DNA from 2 places in the Yersinia canariae genome. Region 2 is predicted to be linked to the other one. Evidence: riboswitches for the same ligand, from Rfam matches in the RefSeq annotation. Region 2 holds a riboswitch; the other holds the start of a gene.

Region 1 (7,768 bases), 1.9 Mb from region 2:
GGTATTCTGGTGGCGGTGATTGGTGCAGCAACTGGCCCATTAACCGGTTTTGCGATGAATCCGGCGCGTGATTTTGGCCCTAAATTATTTACCTTCTTTGCAGGTTGGGGAAAAATCTCGATGACGGGTGGTCGTGATATTCCTTATTTCATTATTCCTATCGTGGCTCCTATTATTGGTGCTTGCCTCGGTGCGGCAGTTTATCGCTTCTTCATCGGAAAAAACCTGCCTTGCAATACTTGTAAATTAGAGGATGAGAAAGCCAGTTTATAAATCAACGTGAGTTTCCTCATCTTGGTTTTTTGAAACGGGATGAGGAAATTTCGTGATCTATTCTGGTTAATGGACTGATTATAGTCCCCTGTTGATTATGACTCTGGTAAGGTGGATTGTTATTTGTATTCATTTCACCAGAGCATAAACCTTGACAGGGAAATAGGTTTTTTGCATTGCAAATAGGAATGAAAATATAACAAAGCAGTAACACATTGTTCATTACAGGGATGATTTATAGTAACAAACGAAGCTTAATAACAATAAATTAAAATTAACTGAGAGGTTTTATCATGATTTCTGCCAGTTCTCTAAACTCAGAGCTCATAAATAAAATCGCGCAGGATTTTGCTCAGGCAACCGGGCTGGCTGTAGTCGTGGTGAATATTCACGGCGAAGAAATTTCTGATCTATTTAATTTTACGCCATTTTGTCAATTGATGCGCCAAGACCCGGTTAACCACCTTCGTTGCCGAATGAGTGATCGTTGTGGTGGCCTTGAGGCCTCAAAATCTAATGAACCTTGTATTTATCGCTGCCATGCCGGGCTAACGGATTTCTCTATCCCGCTGGTTATAGCAGGTCATTTGGTCGGGTTTGTTCTATGTGGCCAGGTGCGGCTACACTCGGATGTTTATCTGATTGATATTCTTAATGTTGATAATCACTGGCAACAGAATCCGGTACTGATGGATGAATTCCACAATGTGCCCATTATGGATTTTTCTCGCGTGATTGCTTCGGCAGATTTACTGAAGCTGATTGTGGAGAATTGCCTCAAAAAGCATCTTAATTTTGTGGTGATCAATGACAATATGGGCAGCAAAGAACCGGGTAGGATACGTCCGGTTCACCCCCACGACAGCAAAATGAAGAAAGCCTTGCGCTACATCGATACGCATTTATCGGAAGAATTGCGACTGGAAGAAGTGGCTGCAAAGGTATATCTCAGCCCTTACTACTTCAGCAAATTGTTTAAAAAATATCAGGGCATCGGGTTTAATGCCTGGGTCAATCAGCAACGGATGGCCAATGCCAGAGAAATGTTGCAACACAGTGACTGGAGCATTGCCAGTATTGCCAAGAATCTGGGTTTTTCCCAGACAAGCTATTTCTGCAAAGTGTTCCGCCAAACTTACAACGTGACACCGCAGGTATTTCGCTCACTTTCTTCTGAACGCAGCGAAATGGAATGACAGTTATTGATCTAATATCAATTGGTCATGCTATTCATTCAAGATTGTCTATTTAAAAATTAAATTTAATATTAAAAGTACAAAATAAATAATGACAATTTCTTGCTATTTTTTTTAATGGTATTTTTGGTATAATTGATTGTTTTTAATGTGATATTTTCATTATCGATAGCAATTATTTGTTGTGGATAAGCAAGAAAGTTACTCGCAAAAAATAAAATTAACCATTTTTTTTGATCAGAAAGGCGTATATTAATTTTAAGAGAGTCTATCAGACTATCAATTAATAAATGGCCTGTTATAACAGTGTAAATAAAGAGATAAATTATATAACAAGAAAAGAAATTAATAACAGAATCTACTGTAATTAGATAATTGTAGTTACTGAAATGGTTATATCGTGTACTTGCACTAAAGTCACGATTGGGAAGGGGGTGACAATCCCCCGCAGCCCCCGCTGCTGTGATGCTGACGACCCCGCTGAAACCACTGATCCACAGGATTGGGAAGGTAGCGGGGGAGGATGATGCTAAGCCAGAAGACCTGCCAAATCAGTAAAAGAGTTTCAACTCCTTCGGTGGGAAGCGGGTTGTCATCAGATGCGCGCAGCGGTGTCGTTGCGCAAATGCACCTTTTTGACACTGCATATCCCGCTTGAAATGGCGGGATTTTTTTATGCAATACTCAGGCAAACAAGCATTTATCATCGCGGGAACCAGCAGTGGGTGCGGTAAAACCACTGTGACGCTGGGTATTTTGCGGGCGCTGATTGCTCGTGGATTGTCGGTGCAGCCGTTCAAAGTCGGGCCAGATTATCTGGATACCGGCTGGCATACCGCTGTCAGTGGTGTGACGTCACGAAATCTTGATGCATTTATGTTGCCACCTGCCACCCTCAATGGGCTATATAACCAACATATGCGCCATGCCGATGTTGCGGTGATTGAAGGCGTTATGGGGTTGTATGACGGCTACGGGACTGATCCTGATTATTGCAGCAGTGCGGCGATGGCCAAGCAATTGGGCTGCCCGGTTATTTTGCTGGTGGATGGTAAAGCGGTTTCGACATCAGTGGCGGCAACGGTACTGGGCTTCTGCCAATTTGACCCCGATATCACCATTGCCGGGGTGATTGTTAACCGCGTCAATTCAGAAAATCACTATCAACTTATTCGCCATGCCATCGAACATTATTGTGGCATTCCGGTTCTGGGCCGTTTACCGGTCATGGATGATGTCGCTTTGCCATCACGCCATTTGGGGTTGATTCCGGCGCAAGAGCGAGGTGGCGTGGTCTCCAAACAGCCCGATAGCGCGCCGCGCTGGCAACGGCTGGCACAGCAGGTTGAAGAATTTATCGATCTGGACAGATTGCTCGCCCTGACCCCTTGCACTGAACTTCCCGTTGGCACCCCACCCGCATTACCGCCGTTGGCCTTGGCCGATGGTTTGACACTGGCCTTGGCCGAAGATGAAGCCTTCAATTTTTACTATCCCGATAACCTTGATCTGCTGGAGCAAGCTGGGGTGCGTATTCAACGTTTTAGCCCACTGCATGACCGCCATTTACCCGCCTGTCAGATGATTTATCTGGGAGGCGGTTATCCGGAAATCCACGCTACTGCGTTGGCGGCAAATACAGCCATGCATGCCGCGTTACAGCAAGCTCACAATCAGCAAATCCCCCTGTATGCCGAATGCGGCGGTTTGATGTATCTCGGTGACGGTCTGACAGATGAAAGTGGGCAACGCCATTCCATGGTGGGAATTTTGGCCGGTGAAAGCCGGATGGGAAAACGACTGACCCGTTTTGGCTACTGCCAAGCCGTGGCTCGTAGTGACACTTTGTTGGCAGCTGAAGGCGAAATCCTGCGCGGTCATGAATTCCATTATTCCGATTTTACCAGCCCATTGATACCAGTTTTTGATAGCAGCAAGTGGCGTGATGGCGCGGTTATCCAGAGTTGGCGCAGTGGTTATCAAGTGCAACGTACTCAGGCCAGCTACCTGCATATTCACTTTGCTCAGCGCCCCGGTTTATTGGATGGCTGGCTGACGGCAGCCCGGGGTGTGCTATGACCTTGATCGCATGGTTTGTTGCTTTCTTATTAGACCATTGGCTTGGTGACCCACCGCACTGGCCGCATCCGGTGCGCTGGATTGGCAACCTGATTACGGTGCTGCAACGGGCCATCCGCGCGGTCTGCCGCAGCGAGCGAGCACTGAAGTGGGGCGGGGCAGTGCTGTGGTTGCTGGTGGTCGGTATCACCGGGCTGACCAGTTGGGGATTTTTATGGTTGATGACAGAGATTAACCCGTGGCTCGGCTGGCTAGCGCAAGTATGGATGATTTACACCTTGTTGGCCGGGCGCTGCTTGAGTGACGCGGCACTGTTGGTTTTTGCTGCGCTAAAGCAGGGGTCTTTGGCACAAAGCCGCGAAAAGCTGTCATGGATTGTCGGACGTGATACCTCGCAACTGGAGAAACCACAAATTACTCGTGCGGTGGTGGAAACCGTGGCGGAGAACAGTGTCGATGGCGTGATTGCGCCGCTATTTTTCCTAATGTTGGGCGGCGCGCCGTTGGCAATGGCCTACAAAGCGATGAATACCCTTGATTCGATGGTGGGATACAAAACGCCGAAATATCGGTCAATTGGTTATGTGTCTGCGCGAATGGATGATTTGGCAAATTGGATCCCTGCGCGCTTGAGTTGGTTGTTATTGAGTGCCGCAGCTTGGTTGATTCAGGCCGATTATCGTCAGGCGCTACGTATTGGCTGGCGTGATCGCTATCAACACTCTAGCCCGAATTGTGCTTGGTCAGAAGCCACGGTTGCCGGAGCTTTGGGCATCCGCCTTGGCGGCCCGAATGATTACTTTGGCGAGCGAGTAGAAAAACCTTGGATGGGTGATGAGCGGCGTGAAGTGGCCCTGAGTGATATTCCGCGCAGTATTCACTTGATGATGATGGCGTCGTTATTGGCCCTTTTACTATTCGCATTGGCTCGGCTGCTGTTGGCCGGCATTTTATAAGGATAACCCCATGAGCTATATAAAGAATCCGCAAGAAATTGAGCAAAATAGCTTTGCCATTATCGGCGATATTATTGCCACTGAACGACCCGGCACTCATTTTGCCAGTGAGATGCACGAGGCGGTGATCAAGCGGGTTATCCATACCACAGCAGATTTTGACTGGTTGGATATTTTGTATTTCTCACCCGATGTACTGACTCACATTGCCGAGGGGCTGCGCCGAGGATGCACGTTATACACCGATACCACTATGGCGATGTCGGGCATCAATAAAACACTGCTCAAGCAGATGGGATGCGAGTGCCGCTGCTATATCAGTGACCCGCGCGTGGTAGCCGATGCGCCGATGCAGGGCATTACCCGCTCGATGGCGGCGGTGGATGTTGCGTTGGCGGAACCGGGCGAAAAACTGTTTGTGTTCGGCAATGCGCCGACGGCGTTATTTCGTTTGTTAGAGCGCCAAGTGACTCCAGTGGCGGTGATTGGCGTGCCGGTCGGCTTTGTCGGCGCGGCGGAATCCAAAGATGCGTTGGCGGCAAGTGACCTGCCCTGCATTGCCGCTCTGGGGCGCAAAGGGGGGAGTAATGTGGCGGCGGCGATTATCAACGCCATCCTCTACCAGTTACGGGGGGCGATATGAGTAACAGTCTGGCCAGTGATGATATCGCGCAGCAAAACCAACCATTAGACAGCATTTGGCACAACGGCAAGCAATACCGAAAAGGCTATACCACGGGTTCGTGTGCCACTGCGGCGGCAAAAGTGGCCGCGCTGATGGTGCTGCGCCAGCAAGTGATTGATCAGGTCTCTATCGTCACTCCCTCTGGCGTCACCCTGTGCCTGAATGTCGAGCAGCCGCTGATTGAAGGCCAACAGGCGACGGCGGCTATCCGTAAGGACGGTGGCGATGATGTCGATGCCACCCACGGCATGCTGATTTTTGCTCGCGTAATACTGACTGAACAAACCGAAATTACCCTCCGTGGTGGCGAAGGGATGGGAACTGTCACTCGTAAAGGTATTGGTCTGCCGGTGGGCAGCAGCGCCATTAACCGCACCCCGCGCCAGACTATTGAAGCCGCAGTGCGCGAGGTCATCGGCCCATTACGCGGCGCGGAGATAGAAATTTTTGCGCCAGAAGGGGTTGAACGGGCGAAAAAAACTTACAACGGGCGGCTGGGTATTCTGGGGGGGATTTCCATCATCGGCACCACCGGCATCGTGACGCCGATGTCAGAAGAGAGTTGGAAACGCTCACTGGCGCTGGAGTTGGAGATGAAACGGGCGGCGGGTGAAGACCGCGTCATTCTGGTGCCGGGTAATCACGGCGAGCGCTTTGTTCGCGACCATTTGGGGCTGGATAGCCAACGGGTGGTCACCATGAGTAATTTCGTCGGCTATATGTTGCAAGAAACTGTGCGCTTGGGATTCCGCCATGTTTTGCTGGTTGGACACCCCGGAAAACTCGTCAAAGTGGCCGCCGGTATTTTCCACACCCACAGCCATATTGCCGATGGGCGTATGGAAACATTGGTGGCGCATCTGGCATTGCTGGGAGCACCACATGCTCTATTACTTGAAGTTAATCAGTGTGATACCACAGAGGCGGCAATGGAATTAATCGCCGACCAGGGCTGGCAGGAGGTGTATTCGCGCATTGCGGAGCGTATCTGCGAACGGGTCGCCGAAATGATGCGTTTTTCTGTTAATCCACCCCAGTGTGACGCCATTTTATTCTCTTTTGATAATCAGGTGCTGGGCAGTAGCCGGCCATTGGATGAGATTGTGGAGGCGCTCCGATGATTACGGTGGTGGGCATTGGCCCTGGTGATACTCACTATCTGACTTCACAAGCGCGATGGGCAATCGATCAAGCCGAGGTGCTGATTGGTGGCAAACGCCATCTGGCCACATTCAGTGGTAATACCAAAGAATCTCGCTTGCTGGATGCTGATCTGCTGGGGTTATTAGAGTGGCTGGACAGTAATAAGAATCGCGCCATTGTTGTACTGGCCTCGGGAGACCCTCTGCTTTATGGCATCGGAAAATTACTGGCGGCCAACTTCAGTGCAGAGGAATTGCATATTGTCCCCGGCATTAGTGCGATTCAATATCTGTGCGCCAAAGTGGCACTGGATATGAATGACATTTTCCTGACCAGCAGCCATGGCCGAGAACCCGATTTTGACTGGATCTTCCAGCACGACAAAGTGGCGATGGTGACCGATGGGGTTATTGGCCCACGGGCCATTGCGGATGCACTGCACCAGCGCGGCCTATCTCGCACCTTAATTATTGGTGAAAACCTTTCGCAAACCAACGAACGCATCCATCGCCTGCCGGCAGATCAAGTGGCAGCCCGTTATGACATGAATGTGGTGGTGATCCTCAATGAAAGATGAGCTGTTCTTACGCGGGCAAAAAGTCCCGATGACCAAAGAAGCAGTACGGTCATTGGCCTTGGAACGATTGGAATTGCCGGACGCCATTCACCTGATTGATGTTGGCGCGGGAACCGGCAGCGTGGCTTTGGAGGCTGCACTGCGCTTCCCAAATTTGCGGGTGACCGCCATTGAGCGCAATCCGGCAGCCCTTGAATTGATTGATGAAAACCGTCAGCGGCTTGGGTGTGGCCGGGTAGAAATCATTGCCGGGGTGGCACCACTGTATGTCGCTGATAAAGCCGATGCCATTTTTATTGGCGGTAGCGGCGGCCATCTGGCCGAACTTATCGACTGGTCATTAATGATGCTTAACCCCAAAGGTCGTCTGGTTCTGACCTTTATTTTGCTCAATAACCTCAATGATGCATTAAGCCATTTACAGACCTGCGCCATCAGCGAGTTGGATTGTGTGCAACTGCAACTCTCCACTCTGACCCCTCTGGGCAGCGGGCACTATTTTAAACCGAATAATCCTACTTATCTTATTTCCTGCCACAAGGAGGCGAGCAATGTCTGAGCATCCTAATGCCGTACCGACACCTGTTACACACTCATGGGATACGCAAAAAGTCTGGTTTGTTGGGGCTGGGCCGGGTGACAAAGAGCTGATTACATTAAAAGGCTACCGCTTGCTGCAACAGGCTCAGGTGGTCATTTATGCCGGATCACTCATCAATACCGAATTGCTGGAATATTGCTCCCCCCAAGCGGAGTGCCACGACAGTGCGGGTTTGAATCTGGAGCAAATCATTACGTTGATGGTGGATGGCGTGCGCGCGGGCAAGCTGGTGGTGCGGTTGCAAACCGGTGACCTCTC
Region 2 (7,768 bases):
TAGTCGCTTAACCTCACAACCCGAAGGTGTCTTTACAGACATCGTCGTATTGCGATTATTTGAGAGACTCTAATACAGGTTAATCCTTATCTCAGTAAATCTACGGAGAGATAAGTTTCAGCTGTATTGTTTCAATTTTCAGCTTGTTCCAGATTGTTAAAGAGCAATATTTCACAACACACTGAGTCTTACGACCGCAGTACGTTTTGAAATAATTTTTTATATGGTGGAGCTAAGCGGGATCGAACCGCTGACCTCCTGCGTGCAAGGCAGGCGCTCTCCCAGCTGAGCTATAGCCCCATATAAAAAGCAAATCACCTTATTGCTGCAACTCATTTTCAGACAAGGCACAGATACGCGACGTTTATTGTTATAAACGAGTGTGACTGTAACGCAGTATGGGGATGAGTTGGTGGGTCTGAGTGGACTTGAACCACCGACCTCACCCTTATCAGGGGTGCGCTCTAACCACCTGAGCTACAGACCCAACAAGGTACTAAAGCCCGACTAATTTCTCAGCCCGGCCTTATTTGCTCGTTACTTTCTATCAGACAATCTGTGTGGACACTGCGCAATGCGTATCGTTAGGTAAGGAGGTGATCCAACCGCAGGTTCCCCTACGGTTACCTTGTTACGACTTCACCCCAGTCATGAATCACAAAGTGGTAAGCGCCCTCCCGAAGGTTAAGCTACCTACTTCTTTTGCAACCCACTCCCATGGTGTGACGGGCGGTGTGTACAAGGCCCGGGAACGTATTCACCGTAGCATTCTGATCTACGATTACTAGCGATTCCGACTTCATGGAGTCGAGTTGCAGACTCCAATCCGGACTACGACAGACTTTATGTGGTCCGCTTGCTCTCGCGAGTTCGCTTCACTTTGTATCTGCCATTGTAGCACGTGTGTAGCCCTACTCGTAAGGGCCATGATGACTTGACGTCATCCCCACCTTCCTCCGGTTTATCACCGGCAGTCTCCTTTGAGTTCCCACCATTACGTGCTGGCAACAAAGGATAAGGGTTGCGCTCGTTGCGGGACTTAACCCAACATTTCACAACACGAGCTGACGACAGCCATGCAGCACCTGTCTCACAGTTCCCGAAGGCACCGAAGCATCTCTGCTAAGTTCTGTGGATGTCAAGAGTAGGTAAGGTTCTTCGCGTTGCATCGAATTAAACCACATGCTCCACCGCTTGTGCGGGCCCCCGTCAATTCATTTGAGTTTTAACCTTGCGGCCGTACTCCCCAGGCGGTCGACTTAACGCGTTAGCTCCGGAAGCCACGCCTCAAGGGCACAACCTCCAAGTCGACATCGTTTACAGCGTGGACTACCAGGGTATCTAATCCTGTTTGCTCCCCACGCTTTCGCACCTGAGCGTCAGTCTTTGTCCAGGGGGCCGCCTTCGCCACCGGTATTCCTCCAGATCTCTACGCATTTCACCGCTACACCTGGAATTCTACCCCCCCTCTACAAGACTCTAGCTTGCCAGTTTCAAATGCAGTTCCCACGTTAAGCGCGGGGATTTCACATCTGACTTAACAAACCGCCTGCGTGCGCTTTACGCCCAGTAATTCCGATTAACGCTTGCACCCTCCGTATTACCGCGGCTGCTGGCACGGAGTTAGCCGGTGCTTCTTCTGCGAGTAACGTCAATCACTGCGGTTATTAACCACAATGCCTTCCTCCTCGCTGAAAGTGCTTTACAACCCGAAGGCCTTCTTCACACACGCGGCATGGCTGCATCAGGCTTGCGCCCATTGTGCAATATTCCCCACTGCTGCCTCCCGTAGGAGTCTGGACCGTGTCTCAGTTCCAGTGTGGCTGGTCATCCTCTCAGACCAGCTAGGGATCGTCGCCTAGGTGAGCCGTTACCCCACCTACTAGCTAATCCCATCTGGGCACATCCGATGGCGTGAGGCCCTAAGGTCCCCCACTTTGCTCTTGCGAGGTCATGCGGTATTAGCTACCGTTTCCAGTAGTTATCCCCCCTCCATCAGGCAGTTTCCCAGACATTACTCACCCGTCCGCCGCTCGCCGGCGAAGTAGTAAACTACTTCCCGCTGCCGCTCGACTTGCATGTGTTAGGCCTGCCGCCAGCGTTCAATCTGAGCCATGATCAAACTCTTCAATTTAAGATTTGTTTGATTTGCTACTAATGAAAGTAGCGATGCTCAAAGATTACTTTCTGCAAATATGCATTCGAACCGAGGTTCAAATGTGTACTGCTTTGGTCACTCTTCAAGACTTTGATATTTCTTTGCCTGTCGAAACAGGCTTCGATATCGTCTTGCGAGTGCCCACACAGATTGTCTGATAAATTGTTAAAGAGCGTTCGTTACCCGTTTGCCTTGCGGCGAATCTTACGGTAACGCGGGAGGCAGATAATACGCTTTCCCGCTGAAGAGTCAAGAGTTTATTTGTTTTCTTTCGAAGTCAAAGTCTATCTTTTCTCTTCCTGACCCGGCGAAGTATGTTTCGTTGTTCCCGGTCAGTGGAGGCGCATTATAGGGAGTTCCTGACAGCCTGCAACCCCTAATTTGAAAAAACTTTTCAACCGCTGATTCTTTAGTCAAAACGCCGTTAAATTGGCAGTTTTTCCAGCGTTAGAAAACCATATCCCTGTAAAACGGGCAATAAAGCGTCAGTATCCGCATTCAGTGCCATGCAATACGCGATGTTTTCTTCATCAGAAGAAATCACATTTTCTTGAGAAGAGATAAGCCAGGCGGTACGGCGAGCAATTGCAGCGCCGGAATCGACCATTCGGGTGCCTTCTGGTAACACTTGTGCTAACTCTTCAGTTAATAGAGGGAAATGGGTACAGCCTAAAACGATGGTATCTGGCGGTTCACGCATTGCGAGCCACGGATGAAGGATTTTCTTTAATGCTTCTTTCGGAACAACACCACCATGCAACTTGGTTTCCGCCAACTCCACCAGCTCAGATGAACCCAGTAATTCAATTTTGCAGTCTGTCGCAAAGCGCTCGATCAAATCACGAGTATAAGAAGCATGAACTGTGCCCCGGGTAGCCAATAGGCCGACCACGCCATTACGGGTTAAGCGCACCGCAGGTTTGATAGCCGGGACAACCCCGACGACAGGAAAGGTAAAACGTTCGCGTAATGCAGGAAGGCAAACCGTGCTGGCAGTGTTACAGGCGATAACTACAATCGCCAGCGGATGGCGCTGCTGTACCGCAGTGACAATGTCCAATACGCGCTCAACGATGAATTCGCCGGACTTCTCGCCATAAGGGAACGCGACATTGTCGAAAGCATATATATAGTGGAGATCCGGCAGCAATTGCCGAATCTCCTGATAGACAGATAGCCCGCCAACACCGGAATCAAAAATCAGCGCTGTCGGGCGAAGAGCAGTATCAGCCTTATTAGAAGTTATAACTTCCTGTGAGGTAATACTCTCGTCCAGCGGTTTTATAGCCATAAGCCGTTTCGTATTCTTTATCAAACAGGTTAGCAATTCTACCACGAACTGTTAGATGAGAAGTAACCGGATAACCAGCTGAAACGTCTACTGTGCTATAACTCGACAATTCGCGCTGCGTTGTACTGTACGCAGAGGTGTTATTGTCATAGCGTTTGCCGTAATACTGATAAGAAACGTCCATGTCTAAGTTGAACATGGTCCAATCCAACTGATACTTGGCTTGTTGCTTAGAGCGGCGGGCTAGCACTTCGTTATTTACATCGTTTCGCGGATCAATATATTGCAGTGTGACCGCGTGCGTAAATATGCCGGTAGTCAGATTCCCCGTCCATTCCACTCCTTTTATCGTCGCAGAATTGACATTGTAGTAATGTCCTTTGAATGTTGAATTATCAAAGGAGTAATCAATCAGATTTTCAATTTTGTTGTGATAAGCCGATAAGCGCCAGTCAACCGGCCCTGTGATACCTTCCAAACCGGCTTCCCATTGGCGCGATTCTTCCGGCTTAAGGTCACTGTTGGAGATGATGTCGAAGCGCTGCGAACCATATTGCTGACCCAATGATGGTGCTAAGAAACCGGTGCCGTAAGACACCGTCACACGATAGTCAGGAATGAACTCCCAGCCCGCCGCAGTTTGCCATGTTTCGTGCCAACCGAATTGCTCGTCTTTATCTGCACGGCCAGAAGCTTCAAGCGTCACGTTATCAAACTTCTGCTGTCCGCTGAGGTACAAACCGGTGTTATCCCGCTTATAAGTATCAGAGATGGTCTGGTTAGATGAGGTCAAGCGCTGCTGTTGCCAGTCAAGACCCCCGCTCAGAGTCCCACTTTCAAAGCTGTAAGTGTTACCCCATTGCACATTGCGCTGATCCATATTGTCCAACGTGGTAGCCACACCATAGCGGCCATATTGGCTGCTAAAGTTATAGTCTTTATATTTCTGATAACTGCCCACTAATTGGGAAGAATAAGCGCCCGAAGCATAACGTAGCCCCGCATCATAAGTATGGTTATATAACCGCTCTTCATCGCCACTGTAAGCAGGAGAAGAAATGTTGCCAATATCGTAATCAGAATTATTGGTATAGCCATAGCCTCTGACAAAACCAGAGATCTCTTGGTTGAATTGGTGCTCCAATCCTGCCCAGAAATTTTTATTACGGAAACCATCTCGATCATTATCGATTGGATTCGGTGAATCAGGTTTGATGTTATAGCCATTGCTCGTTTGATACCCACCCGCTAACGTGGCCAAGGTATCGCCAAAGCGCTGGCGAACACTGCCATCATATTGCTGATAGCCTTTGGAACCAATCCCGGCATTAATCTGCGCGCCTTCCTGGTCTGTCTGTGTAATCACGTTAATGACGCCACCAATTGCACCAGAACCATACACAGCAGAACGTGGCCCACGGATATATTCAACCCGCTGCACTAAGGAAATAGGTATTTGATTGAGATTAACGCTATTGACGATACCAGTACGAGCCAGAGGAATGCCATCAATCAATATCAATACATGGCGAGCTTCAGTACCCCGGATATACATGGAAGAGCCCTGACCTAATCCCCCCATTTGGGCAATATCCACCCCTGGTAACCGCCGCATCACTTCATTCAGGCTTTTTGCCTGCCAGCGGTCAATATCATCACGTGTGACGACATCGGCGGGTGCTAATACAGTCGAAACGGGTTGTTTGAAACGGCTGGCGGTAACCATCATTTCATCTTTATTATTAGCGGTTGTGGTGTTGTCCTGCGCCCATCCAGAAAATGCTGTCACAGAAAGGGCTGTGAGCAGCGTATATTTTTTAATTGTCATTAGAAATAGCATCCAAACACAAATAGCGGATGCCGCAGTGCCATGGCCGGTATTACGCGACGGCCACGAATATTGCGACGTATACCGGCAGGTCTTCGGGCTTGGGATCTCTGAAAAACAGAGCGGGCGATGACTTCCCGTCTTGCGGACAGTGTCTGATTGAAACCTATCGCCGTAACTTCCCCTTACCGCTGCGCGTCAGCTCCGGATTTACACCGGATTCCCTTTTAACTCTTAGGTGTTTAAGTAACAGCATGAGGCCGGACCGCAATGCTACGATCAAGTAAAATAGATGTCTAGACTTCCAATGTTGTTACGCAGAATAAACACAACAAAACTGGACATCACCCCCACTTTCCCTACAATCCGCAGCAGTAACCCTCTTTTATAATGGCCAGACGAGAAGAATCATGACGCCCGACATCCTGCCGACAGATAGCTACGACCACCAATTGGCGGAAAAATCTGCCCGTCTTCAGGCGATGATGTCGCCGTTTCAGGCCCCTGCTCCGGAAATATTCCGTTCTCCTGCACAACATTACCGCATGAGAGCCGAGTTCCGCGTTTGGCACGACGAAGACGACCTGTACCACATCATGTTTGACCAACAGACTAAGCAGCGAATTCGAGTCGAGCAATTCCCGGTGGCTAATCTGCTAATCAATCGCCTGATGAGTGCCCTGATGACCGCCATCAGAGCTGAGCCAATCTTGCGGTATAAACTGTTTCAGATTGATTACTTATCGACTCTTAGCGGTAAACTGATTGCGTCCTTGCTATATCACCGTCAAATAGATGAAGAATGGCAGCATAAAGCGCAAGAATTACGTGATCAGTTGCGCGAGCAAGGTTTTGATTTTCAACTGATTGGGCGGGCGTCAAAAACCAAAATCATGCTCGATCACGACTATATCGACGAAGTGTTGCCCGTCGCCGGGCGCGATATGATTTACCGCCAGGTTGAGAATAGCTTCACCCAACCTAATGCGGCGGTGAATATCCATATGTTGGAATGGGCGATTGATGTCACCCAACATGCCAGCGGCGATTTATTAGAGCTGTACTGCGGCAACGGTAATTTCTCACTGGCGCTGGCGCGCAATTTCGATCGGGTATTGGCAACTGAAATTGCCAAACCGTCAGTCGCCGCGGCGCAATACAACATCGCGGCCAATCATATTGATAATGTGCAAATTATCCGAATGTCTGCGGAGGAATTTACCCAGGCCATGCAAGGTGTGCGTGAGTTTAAGCGCCTGAAGGGCATTGATTTGAGTGGTTATAACTGCGAGACCATTTTTGTCGACCCGCCGCGCAGTGGGCTGGATGACGAAACCGTCAAGCTGGTGCAGGCCTACCCGCGCATCCTTTATATCTCCTGTAACCCAGAGACCTTGTGCGCCAACCTTGAACAGTTACAACACACACATAAAATCAGCCGGTTAGCGCTATTTGATCAGTTCCCTTACACCCATCATATGGAGTGTGGGGTTTTACTGGAAAAACGAAACTGACGACAAGCAGAAATCGGGACAAAATAAGGGCAACGCGATGTTGCCCTTTCTATTGGGTTCGATGAGTGAACGGAAAAGCTATTGCGGCTGCTGATTGTCAGTCTCTGTGTCGGCATCGGCATTCATATCTGTCTGCGCCGATTTTCGCGTTTTCAGTTTGAACAAAATCCAAAATACCAACACCACACTTAGAATCGAAGGAACAAAGTTAGAACCAATCGCCGGATGCTCAACCCGCACAATCGCGCTGTACAATAGAATGCCGAGTAAGAAACACGCACAAACCAGCACTGGCAGGCCTTGCGGCATCGCAAAATTGAGATAGCGCTGGTGCAGACAATAAACCGCCAAGATTAATGTCAGCAGCGGAAAGACTGAAAAAGGAACAAATCCGCTGAATAATGCGTTAAATGAACCATTTATTGCCAAACCCGTAATTAAAGCCAACAACAGGGTGCCGGTTTCACGGTGAGGTCGTTTTTCTGAGCACGAGTGTTCCATCATTTTCTTTACCTTATTAAGCGCGGGACACAGCAAGCTTTTCCTGCTCGCGACGATACCAATAATAAGCGCCCTTGGAGATCATTCGCAGTTGTAAAACCAGCCGTTCTTCTAACTGTCGCCGTTGTTCGATATCCACGTCCAGCGCTTCTGCACCCGCACTGAAGACAATGGTGACCATGGCCTCAGCTTGAGCTTCAGTGAAGCTGCGCGGCATGTGGTTTTCCAGTTCAAGGTAGTCGGCCAGCTCAGCAATAAAATGCTGAATTTCACGCGCAACTGCCGCACGGAATGCGGCGGACGTCCCGGAGCGTTCCCGTAGCAATAAGCGGAATGCATTAGGGTTATTACCGATAAACTCCATAAATGTAGATACTGAGGTGCGGATAACACTGCCGCCCTTGGCAATCCGCTGACGAGCTTGCCGCATAAGTTGGCGCAACATCAGGCCGCTTTCGTCGACCATTGTCAGCCCA

The links. Region 2 has a riboswitch for cobalamin ahead of btuB (TonB-dependent vitamin B12 receptor BtuB). Riboswitches for the same ligand answer to the same signal wherever they lie in the genome.
Region 1: another riboswitch for cobalamin. It lies ahead of F0T03_RS13740 (cobyrinic acid a,c-diamide synthase CobB); the one in region 2 lies ahead of btuB (TonB-dependent vitamin B12 receptor BtuB).

Annotation. Positions count from the first base shown of each region.
Region 1 is NZ_CP043727.1:2,973,660-2,981,427, reverse strand. It holds gene pduF (propanediol diffusion facilitator PduF) at 1-273, shown strand, start outside; gene pocR (transcriptional regulator PocR) at 567-1,469, shown strand; cobalamin riboswitch at 1,843-2,034, shown strand; gene F0T03_RS13740 (cobyrinic acid a,c-diamide synthase CobB) at 2,145-3,548, shown strand; gene cbiB (adenosylcobinamide-phosphate synthase CbiB) at 3,545-4,504, shown strand; gene F0T03_RS13730 (cobalt-precorrin-8 methylmutase) at 4,515-5,147, shown strand; gene cbiD (cobalt-precorrin-5B (C(1))-methyltransferase CbiD) at 5,144-6,310, shown strand; gene F0T03_RS13720 (cobalt-precorrin-7 (C(5))-methyltransferase) at 6,307-6,909, shown strand; gene F0T03_RS13715 (decarboxylating cobalt-precorrin-6B (C(15))-methyltransferase) at 6,899-7,468, shown strand; gene F0T03_RS13710 (cobalt-precorrin-4 methyltransferase) at 7,461-7,768, shown strand, end outside.
Region 2 is NZ_CP043727.1:143,906-151,673, reverse strand. It holds rRNA gene F0T03_RS00685 (23S ribosomal RNA) at 1-13, opposite strand, end outside; tRNA gene F0T03_RS00680 (tRNA-Ala) at 225-300, opposite strand; tRNA gene F0T03_RS00675 (tRNA-Ile) at 411-487, opposite strand; rRNA gene F0T03_RS00670 (16S ribosomal RNA) at 590-2,134, opposite strand; gene murI (glutamate racemase) at 2,583-3,449, opposite strand; gene btuB (TonB-dependent vitamin B12 receptor BtuB) at 3,394-5,277, opposite strand; cobalamin riboswitch at 5,347-5,557, opposite strand; gene trmA (tRNA (uridine(54)-C5)-methyltransferase TrmA) at 5,688-6,791, shown strand; gene F0T03_RS00645 (YijD family membrane protein) at 6,870-7,295, opposite strand; gene fabR (HTH-type transcriptional repressor FabR) at 7,309-7,768, opposite strand, start outside.